Regions from separate parts of the Pleomorphomonas sp. T1.2MG-36 genome, predicted to be linked through region 1. Evidence: riboswitches for the same ligand, from Rfam matches in the RefSeq annotation. Region 1 holds a riboswitch; the other holds the start of a gene.
What was found. Region 1 has a riboswitch for FMN ahead of QQZ18_RS03260 (DMT family transporter). Riboswitches for the same ligand answer to the same signal wherever they lie in the genome.
Positions count from the first base shown of each region.

Region 2: it holds a riboswitch for FMN, as region 1 does, so the genes downstream of both, ribD (bifunctional diaminohydroxyphosphoribosylaminopyrimidine deaminase/5-amino-6-(5-phosphoribosylamino)uracil reductase RibD) here and QQZ18_RS03260 (DMT family transporter) in region 1, are expected to answer to the same signal.

Region 1 is NZ_CATNLY010000001.1:688,405-693,580, forward strand. Features, by position in the region: gene pssA (CDP-diacylglycerol--serine O-phosphatidyltransferase) at 1-40, opposite strand, end outside; gene QQZ18_RS03255 (phosphatidylserine decarboxylase) at 52-753, opposite strand; gene QQZ18_RS03260 (DMT family transporter) at 957-1,889, opposite strand; FMN riboswitch at 1,995-2,145, opposite strand; gene QQZ18_RS03265 (DHA2 family efflux MFS transporter permease subunit) at 2,317-3,714, shown strand; gene yidD (membrane protein insertion efficiency factor YidD) at 3,706-4,083, opposite strand; gene QQZ18_RS03275 (iron-sulfur cluster assembly scaffold protein) at 4,094-4,534, opposite strand; gene folE (GTP cyclohydrolase I FolE) at 4,708-5,176, shown strand, end outside.
Region 2 is NZ_CATNLY010000001.1:485,182-490,357, forward strand. Features, by position in the region: gene pabB (aminodeoxychorismate synthase component I) at 1-1,021, opposite strand, end outside; FMN riboswitch at 1,290-1,440, shown strand; gene ribD (bifunctional diaminohydroxyphosphoribosylaminopyrimidine deaminase/5-amino-6-(5-phosphoribosylamino)uracil reductase RibD) at 1,531-2,532, shown strand; gene QQZ18_RS02360 (riboflavin synthase) at 2,539-3,147, shown strand; gene ribB (3,4-dihydroxy-2-butanone-4-phosphate synthase) at 3,123-4,331, shown strand; gene ribH (6,7-dimethyl-8-ribityllumazine synthase) at 4,339-4,794, shown strand; gene efeO (iron uptake system protein EfeO) at 4,861-5,176, opposite strand, start outside.

The DNA of each region.
Region 1 (5,176 bases):
CTTCCGGCTCAGGATCGAATGGCGGGAAAAGTCCGGGCATCTTCGTCCGCCTCAGGACACGCGCACGAACGGCGTCTTGGTCGCGCCGTCGATGTCGGCGAGTACCGTCTCGCCGGCGATCGCCCTCGCCCCCTCGGACACCAGCGCCGTGGCCGTCGCCGGCAGGTAGACATCGACACGCGAGCCGAAGCGGATGAGGCCGAAACGGTCGCCGACGGTCAGGCTTTCACCCTCGCGGGTGAAGGACAGGATGCGGCGGGCGATGAGGCCGGCGATCTGCACCACGCCGACAACGCGTCCATCCGGCCGCTCGATGACCAGCCCGTTGCGCTCGTTGTCCTCGCTGGCCTTGTCGAGCTCGGCATTGAGGAACTTGCCCGCCTTGTAGGCGATCCGCACCACACGCCCCGTAACCGGTGCGCGGTTCACGTGCACGTCGAACACGTTCATGAACACGCAGATGCGCAACAGCGGCTCGGGACCGAGGCCAAGCTCGCGCGGCGGCACGGCAAGCCCCACGGCGGAAATGCGCCCATCGGCCGGCGAGATGACCAGCGAATTCGAAACAGGCGTCACCCGCACGGGATCGCGGAAGAACAGCGCGCACCAGATGGTGAGCGCGAGCCCGATCCAGAACAGCGGCTCGAACAGCCAGCCGAGCAGCACGGTGCCCGCCAGGAAAACCAGGATGAACTTGTGCCCTTCCGGGTGGATCGGCGGCACGGCGTTCTGGATCGACTTGAGCACCGACATGATATTCAGCCCGTAGAATTGCGGGGAAACCCGCTGAGAGAAACGGACTTTTCGCACGAAAGGGCGACACATGCAAAGCCGGTTGCCACTGCACGCCGGTTGTTCACACCGCTTTCAATAAAAAGATGGCCGACGGAACCGCCGCTCCGTCGGCCATATGGACAGAATTGGAAGACGGACGCTTTCCGTCGATCAGCGCCGGATCAGGCGGGCAGCGGATCGGTGCCGATCGGCTTTCCGCCCTCCGTGCGCAGGAGGTAAAGCGACGCTCCAATGATCATCAGCGCCCCGATCCAGAGGTAGCCATCGGGCGCATAGGCGAACACCAGCCAACCGGCCAGCGTGTTGAGCGGCAGGCGCACGTTGTCGAAGGTCTGGAGGTAGGAGGCGTCGGCGCGCGCATAGGCGAGCGTCAGGAGATACTGCGCCGCGGCCGTCAGCGCGGCGAGCGCCAAGATCACCCAGAGCACCGTGCCTCCCGGCAGCGCGAAGGCGGCTCCGACATCGAAACCGGACGAGGTGAGCAGGAAGGCGGCGTTGATCGGCGTGAGCAGGGCCAGAAGGTAGACCGTGACCGATGCCGGCCGCTCGACCGCGGCGAGTTGCTTGGTCATGACAGACGACCCCGCCCACATCGCCGCCGCACCGAGCGGCAACAGGCTGTAGACCGAGAAGTTGTCCGACCAGGGCGCCAGGATCAGCATGCCGCCGACAAAGCCGACGATGGTGGCAAGCGCCCGATGCGGACCGATGCGCTCGCCGAGAATGAGCCGGGCGGCCACGATGACGATGAACGGCGAGGTCATGTCGATGGCCACCACCTGGGCGATCGGCACGCCGGCGGCCAGTGCGCCGACGAAGAACTGCACGCCGAGGGTCGCAAAGACGACGCGGACGATGTGGGCGACGGGATGGGCGGTACGGAAGGCTCCGGCGCCCAGCTTCAGCAGCGTGGGCACGAAGAAGATCAGCGACAAGCCGTACTGCCAGAAGGCGAGTGCCTGCGATGAGAAGTGATAGGTGCCGGTCACCCACTGGGTGAGCACATTGATGGCGGCGAAGATGACGCCGGCCGATACCATGTAGGTCGCTCCCAGCACGGGAAACGAACCGGTCTTGTTCGGGCTCTGATTCAAGGTACGGGTCCTTGCGAAAAGGAACGACGCGGAATCAGGGCGATCGGGACATGGAGACAATCGGTCGCGATCGGCGGAAGCCGGCCGCGAGCGGGATTTTCAGCACACCCTTCTCTTTCATCCGGACTGTACCGTCGGCTCCGGAATCACACCGGATCTGCTGACCTCCCGCCGTGAGGCTGGAGCGCTCGCGGGCTAGACGGCTTGCACCGCCATTACCGCCGGTGGGGAATTTCGCCCCGCCCCGAGAATGGTGCCGACGCGGGGAACCGCGCCGACAGGATGGATATTAATGCAGGAAGCCCCCGAAATCAAAGGCGACACATCGTTTCCACGTGCATGACAGTCATGTTCGCCGACATGTGAACGCCGCCCCCTCGACCCGTGGTCCCGTATCGGCCATAAACCGGGCACATACGAGAAAACCATGCTTATTCCACTCATCGTCGCCTGCGCGCTCTTCATGGAAAACCTGGACAGCTCGGTGGTTTCCACCTCGCTGCCGCAGATCGCCATCGATCTGGGAGTCGACCCGATCTCCCTGAAGCTGGCCTTCACCAGCTATCTCATATCCGTCGCCGTCTTCCTGCCGATCTCGGGCTGGATGGCCGACCGCTTCGGCGCCCGCACGATCTTTCGCCTGGCCATCCTGGTGTTCGTGACGGGGTCGGTCTTCTGCGGCCTGTCCTCGTCGCTCGAGGGGTTCGTCGCCGCCCGCGTCGTGCAGGGCGCTGGCGGTGCCATGATGGTCCCCGTCGGCCGGCTGGTGATGCTGCGCTCGGTGAAAAAATCGGACTATCTGCGCGCCATGAGCTGGCTGACGGTTCCCGCGATGATCGGACCGGTGCTCGGACCGCCGCTCGGCGGCTTCATCACCACCTATTTCGAATGGCGCTGGATCTTCTGGATCAACGTGCCGATCAGCGTCGTCGGCCTCATCCTGGTCAGCATCTTCATCAAGAACTACAAGGAAGAGAACCTGCCTCCGCTCGACACGCGCGGCTTCGTGCTGTCCGGCATCGGCCTTGCCGGCTTCGTGTTCGGCATTGCCGCGAGCGGCATCGGCGTGCTGCCGTCATGGATCGACATCGTCCTCATCATCGTCGGCGCCGCCTCGCTCTATGCCTACGCCCGCCACGCTCTGCGCACGCCCGAGCCCCTGATGGATCTCTCCCTCTTCCGGCTGCCCACGTTCCGCGTGTCGGTGCTCGGCGGCCTGCTGTTCCGCATCGGCGTCGGCGCCATTCCCTTCCTGCTGCCCCTGCTCCTGCAGCTCGGCTTCGGCATGTCGCCCTTCGAAAGCGGCATGCTCACCTTCGCCACCGCCGCTGGCGCCGTGCTGATGAAGTTCACGGCGCCACGCATCGTGCGCGCCTGGGGCTTCCGAATGGTGCTGATGGTCAACACGCTGTTCACCACCGCCTTCCTGCTCGCCATCCTCTCCTTCACCAAGGAGACTTCGCATGCCGCCATCTTCGCGGTGTTGCTGATCGGCGGCTTCTTCCGCTCCCTGCAGTTCACCGCGCTCAACGGCCTGGCCTTCGCCGAGATCGACAACCGGCGGATGAGCCACGCCACGTCGATTTCATCGGTCGGTCAGCAGATCTCGGCGGCGCTCGGCGTCGCGGTCGGCGCCGCCGCTCTCGAAATCACCCGGTCGATGCGCGGCGACATGGCCGTCCTGCCCGGCGACTTCATACCGGCCTTCCTCGCGCTGGCGGTCATCGGCCTTCTCTGCATCCCCATCTATGCCCGCATGTCGCCGAACGCCGGCTCGGAAGTCTCTGGCCATCGCGCCGAAGCCGCCGGGGAGCCGTCAGTTTAGCCGAGTCGTCGGATCGATATGGGCACCCGTCCAACGAGCTCCCACCCAGGGACGCCACCATCGATAGCGCGGATCGATGGTCTCCGGCACCGGATCGAATCCCGACGAGCCCCATGGGTTGCAGCGGAGGATGCGGGCGAGCCCCATCCAGCCGCCCGCCCACAGGCCGAAGCGGCCAATGGCCTCGTCGGTGTAGCTTGAGCAGGAGGGAAGGTGGCGGCACTGCTGCCCCATGAACGGTGACAGAGCCACCTGGTAGACGCGGATCAGCGCGCGGCCGACAAGCCGGCCCGGCGTCACCCTGCGAGGAGCCAAACCGGGATCAGTGCCGCGCGCTTCGTCCGCATGCCGCTTTCCGCATCCGCACATGGTCAGCCCCTCAACCGGCGGCGCGCGTCGCGGCGATATCGTCGAGGCAGGCGACCACGGCCTCGAACACCAACATGGTCGAGGCATGCCGCGCCTTGAAATCGCGAACGGGCTCCAAAGCGCTCAACTCGGCAAAACGGCCGGCCGGCGGTAGAGCGCCGTCCTTCAGCATGGCGAACATCTCGTCGCGCGCCTGTCTGAGCTCGGCCGTCGTTGCGCCGACGACATTTTTCGCCATCACCGCCGCCGCCGCCTGACCGAGCGCGCAGGCCTTCACCTCGTGGGCATAGTCGGCGACAACGTCGCCATCCATGCGGATGTCGACCGTGATCTTCGATCCGCACAAGCGGGAATGGCGCGTCGCGGTGGCCTCCGGCGCGGCGAGCCGACCGACACGGCCGATATTGCCGGCCAGATCGAGAATGCGCGCATTGTAGATCTCGTCGAGCATGCTGACACCTTCGGCCGGCCGGGCGGGCTTATTGTCGCTTGGAACGCCTGCCACTTTGAACTCCAGTCCGTGGCGCGTATATAGGCCTGAGACGGCCCCGCCGCCAAGCGCGGTTGGCATATCGGACTGTCGAGGGCGCCGCCACGGGCGGCGGACCTCAGGAAGGATCAAGCATGGACGATGCCATCTTCACCGCAGGCGCTCGCAAGATCCGCCGTCCCAGTCGCGAGGAAGCCGAGGCCGCCGTGCGGACGCTGATAGCCTTCGCGGGCGAGGACCCCGAGCGTGAAGGGCTGCGCGATACGCCGAAGCGCGTCGTGAAGGCCTATGGCGAACTGTTTTCCGGCTACGGCCAGACCGACGAGGAAGTGCTGGATCGCATCTTCACCGAGGTTGCCGGCTACGAGGAGCTGATCCTCGTGCGCGACATTCCCTTCTATTCGCATTGCGAGCACCACATGGTGCCGTTCATCGGCAAGGCGCACATCGCCTACTATCCCACCACCGGCGTCGTCGGCCTGTCCAAGCTCGCCCGTATCGTCGAGATGTATGCCCGCCGCCTGCAGACGCAGGAAACGATGACCGCCCAGGTTAGCAACGCTATCGAAAAAGTCCTCAAGCCGCGCGGCGCGGCCGTGCTGA
Region 2 (5,176 bases), 200 kb from region 1:
GCTTGCAGACGGCGGAGAGATCGGAGCGAAGGAGATCCACGATCATCACGTTTTCCGCCCTGTCCTTCTCCGAAGCGGCCAGCGCCGCAGCACGAAGTCCGTCCTCTCGCGGATCGGCCGAACGCGGCGCCGTACCCTTGATCGGTCGCGCCTCGACCCTACGATCTCGCACCTCGATCAGCCGCTCCGGCGATGACGACGCGATCTGTATATCGCCGTGATCGAGGAAAGCTGCGAAGGGAGCGGGATTGGTCGCCCGCAGCCTTCGATAGTAGCCCCAGGCGTCGAAACCGGTCGGCAGATTCACTTCGATGCGGCGAGCGATGTTGGCCTGGAAAATGTCTCCGGCAAGAATGTAGTCTCGCGTCCGTGCGACGGCCGTCTCGTAACCTGAGCGATCGAGACTTGCCTCGAACGCAAAACCATCGAGGCCGGCGAATGAAGGCTCGACCGGCGAAGCCCCCTTGAGGACGGCCATGAACTGCTCGGCCCGCTCCCGCGCCCTTGCCTCTCGCCTGTCCGGCTCCAGCTCCGGCCAACCGGTCGAGATGAGAAAGGCCTGGCCGGCTTCCAGATCGCAGACAACGACCACGTCGTAGAAGTGCATCTCCAGTTCGGCGATCCCGACGGACGGTCCAGGGGCTGATGGCAAGCGTTCGAGCAGACGGCCGAACTCATACGCCACATGGCCAATGGCGCCACCTTGGAACGGAGGCAATCCGGCCACCGGGTCCAGACGATAGATCGCCAGACGGCGACCAAGCTCGTCCAGCGCCCGGCGGCCGGGCGACCGGATATCATCCGGCCCAGCCAGGATTTCCTCGTCATTCCAGAACGTTCGCCCACCGGTCACACGCAGCGTGCCGAAGGGGTCGGCAGCGAGGAAGGCGTGGCGGCCGATCGCACCACCGACGAGTGCGCTGTCGAGAAAGGCAAAGCGCCGCAGCGGGCGAAGCCGCCCGGCGAGGATCATCGGATCGGAACAGTCGAGAGCGGTGACGATCATCTGGCCTATGCGCATGACGGCGGACTTCCTAAGCCATAACGCTTATCACAAGCAACTGACGCCGTTTGCGATTTGCATGCCCAACCCAACCCCATGTCGCTCCACCGCCGAGACTCTGGACCGTCTGCCGCCACGTCGGCCCGCCGCCCCTCGACCGGCCTCGTTGTAACGCGACGGCGCGACGACGAACACGATCGCGTGCGCGTCGTCCTTCGTAAACGATCCGACCTTGTACATCCGGATCGTGCTGCCTATGCTTTCGGATGCCGCCTTTCATGGCGGCGAACGTTCTCGGGGCGGGGTGAAATTCCCCACCGGCGGTAATCGTGCGAAAGCGCGTCAGCCCGCGAGCGCCTGTTCCCTCTGGGAGCAGGGTCAGCAGACCCGGTGTGATTCCGGGGCCGACGGTATAGTCCGGATGGTAGAGAACGGCTGACGCCACACGTGCGCCTTCCCGTCGGGAGGTGCGCGCGTTTGCGTTTGCTTGCGCCCCCAGTGCGTTCGGTCACCGGATCGAGGATCGCATGGGCGCATCGAGCTCAACCAATTCCCTGCCTCTCGGCATCATCGCCGATGCCTTTGCGCGCGCCATTGCCGCTGCGACGGACTATGCCGGCGCCACCTCTCCCAACCCGCCGGTCGGCTGCGCCATCCTTGATGCCGCCGGCAATCTTCTCGCCGTCGAGGCGCACCGCAAGGCCGGCGAGGCCCATGCCGAGGCGCGCGCCATTGCCGCCTGCCGGGCAGCGGGCACGATCGAACGCATCCACACGATCGTCGTCACACTGGAACCGTGCAACCACCACGGTCGGACGCCGCCGTGCGCCGAAGCGATCCTGTCGACGCCGGCTCGCGAGATCTGGATCGCCGAGACCGATCCCAATCCGCGTGTGGAGGGCGGCGGTGCCGCGCGCCTCGCGGCGGCCGGTCTCACAGTTCGCCTTCTCACCGAACTCGACCATCCCGATACCGCGCGCCTCGCAGCCAAGGCCGAGCGCCTCGTCGCCCCCTTCGTCACGTGGGTCACCACCGGCCGTCCGTTCGTCACCGTCAAGCAGGCGCTCGACGAAACAGGTTCGATGATCCCGCCGCTCGGCCGCAAGACATTCACATCCGAAGCGTCGCTGACGCTTGCCCACCGCATGCGCCGCCGCGCCGACGCCATCCTGACCGGCAGCGGAACCATACTGGCCGACCGCCCAGAGTTCACCGTCCGCCACGTACCCGATCATCCGGGCAGGAGTCGGATCCTCGCCATTCTCGACCGTGGCGGGCGCGTGCCGGCCGACTATCTCGCCGAAGCCGCCCAACGCGGCCTGCGCCCCTTGCTGTTCGCCGACATCGGCGAGGCGCTGGTCCGCCTCGGCGCCGAAGGCGTCCACGAAGTGCTGGTCGAGGCGGGGCCGACCCTGACCGCCGCCATCCTCTCCGCCGGCATCTGGGACGAGCACGTCGCCATCCGAAAGATCGGGGCCGGCATGCCCGATCACGTCACCATTTCCCGCAACCAAAACAAGAAAGGCTGAAACACCATGTTTTCCGGCATCATTGCCCGGACCGTCGCCGTCCGGACGGCCAACGCAACCGGCGGGTCGCTGGTCGTCACCATCCCCACCGGCTGGTCCGATCTCGAACTCGGCGAAAGCATCGCCGTCAACGGCGTCTGTCTCACAGTCACCGAAATGGACGAGGCCGGCACCGCGCGCTTCTTCCTGTCGCCGGAGACGCTGTCCCGCTCCAACCTTGGTCGTCTTGCGACCGGTTCGGTGGTCAACCTCGAACGCTCGGTGGCGCTCGCCGACCGGCTGTCCGGCCACATGGTCCAGGGCCACGTCGACGGCAAGGCGACGCTCGTCGCGGTGACGCCCGATAGTGACGCCCGCCGCCTGGAGTTCGACCTGCCCTCGGAGCTTGCCCGCTACTGCGTCGAGAAAGGTTCGATCTCGCTCAACGGCATCAGCCTGACCATCAACAGCATCGAGCCGGCGGACAATGGCGCCCGCATCGGCATCACCATCATTCCCCACACCTGGGACAACACCAACCTGTCGGCCGCCGCCCTCGGCGACGAGATCAATGTCGAGGTCGACGTCATCGCCAAATACGTGGAGGCTCTATGCAAGCCCTATCTCGCGCGCTGACCCGGCTGAAGGCCGGCGGCATGGTCCTGCTCGTCGATGACGAGGATCGGGAGAACGAGGGCGACCTCGTCGTCGCCGCCGAGTTCGCCACGCCCGAAGCCATCGCCTTCATGGCCAAGAAAGCCTGCGGCCTGATCTGCCTGGCGCTGACCGGCCAGCAGATCGACCGGCTCGGACTCAACCCGATGGTGGCGATGAACCGCGCCCGCCGTTCCACCGCCTTCACCGTTTCCATCGAGGCGCGCGACGGCATCACCACCGGCATATCGGCCTTTGACCGCGCGCATACCATCGCCGTCGCCGCCGATCCGGCTGTGGCGCCGGGCGCCATCGTCTCGCCCGGGCACGTCTTCCCGCTTCGGGCGGCTGACGGCGGCGTGCTCGCCCGCAACGGCCACACCGAGGGCGCGATCGATCTCGTTCGTCTCGCCGGGCTCCAGCCCGCTGCCGTCATCTGCGAGGTGATGGGCGAGAGCGGCCACATGGCCCGTCGGCCGGAACTGGACCGGTTCGCCAGGGAGCACGACATCCCCGTGCTCACCATCGCCGAGTTGGTTGAACACCGCTGGGCGACCGAGCAACTGGTCGAGGAGGTGGCGAGCGCCGATCTTCCGACGGCCTACGCCGATGGCGTGTTGCGGGTGCATGCCTTCCGCAGCCAGGTCGACGGCGAGGAGCATCTCGCCATCGTCCGCCGTCCGCTGGGCAAGACGCCATTGGTGCGCGTTCACTCCGAATGCCTGACCGGCGACGCGCTCGGTTCGCTTCGCTGCGACTGCGGCCCGCAGCTCCATGAGGCGCAACGGCTGGTCTCCGAGGATCCCGAAGGCGGTGTGGTGATCTACCTGCGCGGCCAGGAGGGGCGCGGCATCGGCCTTGCCAACAAGATCCGCGCCTATGCGCTGCAGGACGGCGGCCTCGACACGCTTGACGCCAACACCGCCCTCGGCCTGCCGGCCGATGCCCGCCACTACGGCATTGCCGCCCAGATCCTGAAGGCGCTCGGCGTCGAGCGGCTCCGTCTTCTCTCCAACAACCCCGCCAAAGCCGACGCGCTTGCCGGCTATGGCCTCGACGTCGCCGGGCGGGTGCCGCTGGTCATTCCGCCCAACCCGTTCAACCGTCGCTATCTCGCGACCAAGGGCGAACGCTTCGGCCACAGCCTTTGCCAGCATGACTCCTGAGGAAACAATGACATCTTCCCCCACCCCGCCGCGTCTCGCCGTCGTCGTCAGCCAGTTCAATCCGGAGGTGACCGGCGGCCTCCTGGCCGGCACCCGCCATGAACTCGGAGAGCGCGGTATCCCACTGCTCGACGCCGATGTTTTCTCCGCTCCCGGCGCCTTCGAGATACCGCTTCTCGCGCAGACCCTAGCCCAAAGCGGCCGCTACGCCGGCGTGATCTGCCTGGGCTGCGTCATCAAGGGCGACACGGCGCATTTCGAGTTCATCAGCCTCGGCGCCGCCACCGGGCTGATGCAGGCAACGCTTGCCACCGGCGTGCCGATCACCTTCGGCATTCTCACCACCTACACCGACGAGCAGGCACTCGTCCGCAGCCGCGATGATGCCGCCAACAAAGGTCGGGAAGCAGCTGCCGCCTGCATCGAGGCGCTGGCGACGCTCGAGAAAATCAAGGCCGCCTGACGGCCCCAAAACGAAAGCGGCGGTCCAACCGGACCGCCGCCTTCCGTCATGGCCATGCCGCAGATCTCAGTCGAGACCGAGCTTGCCGCGCAGGGTCGACAGATCCTCGGCCAGCGTGTTTACCGCCGCCGCCAGGACCTTGCGGTCGTCCTCGGTCAGCTTGTCGTAGGTGACGTAGCCGTCGCCGTCCTTGTACTTGAGAAGCGTCGTGTCGACGGTGTCGAAGTTGGCGTCCACCGTCTTCAGGAAATCGGCTTCCTTGTCCGCGATCAGCGGACGCACCAGCTCGACGATCTTGCGCGCGCCGTCAAAATTGCCGCGGAAGTCCCAGAGGTCGGTGTGGCTATAGCGGTCCTCCTCGCCGGAAATCTTGGTGGCCGCC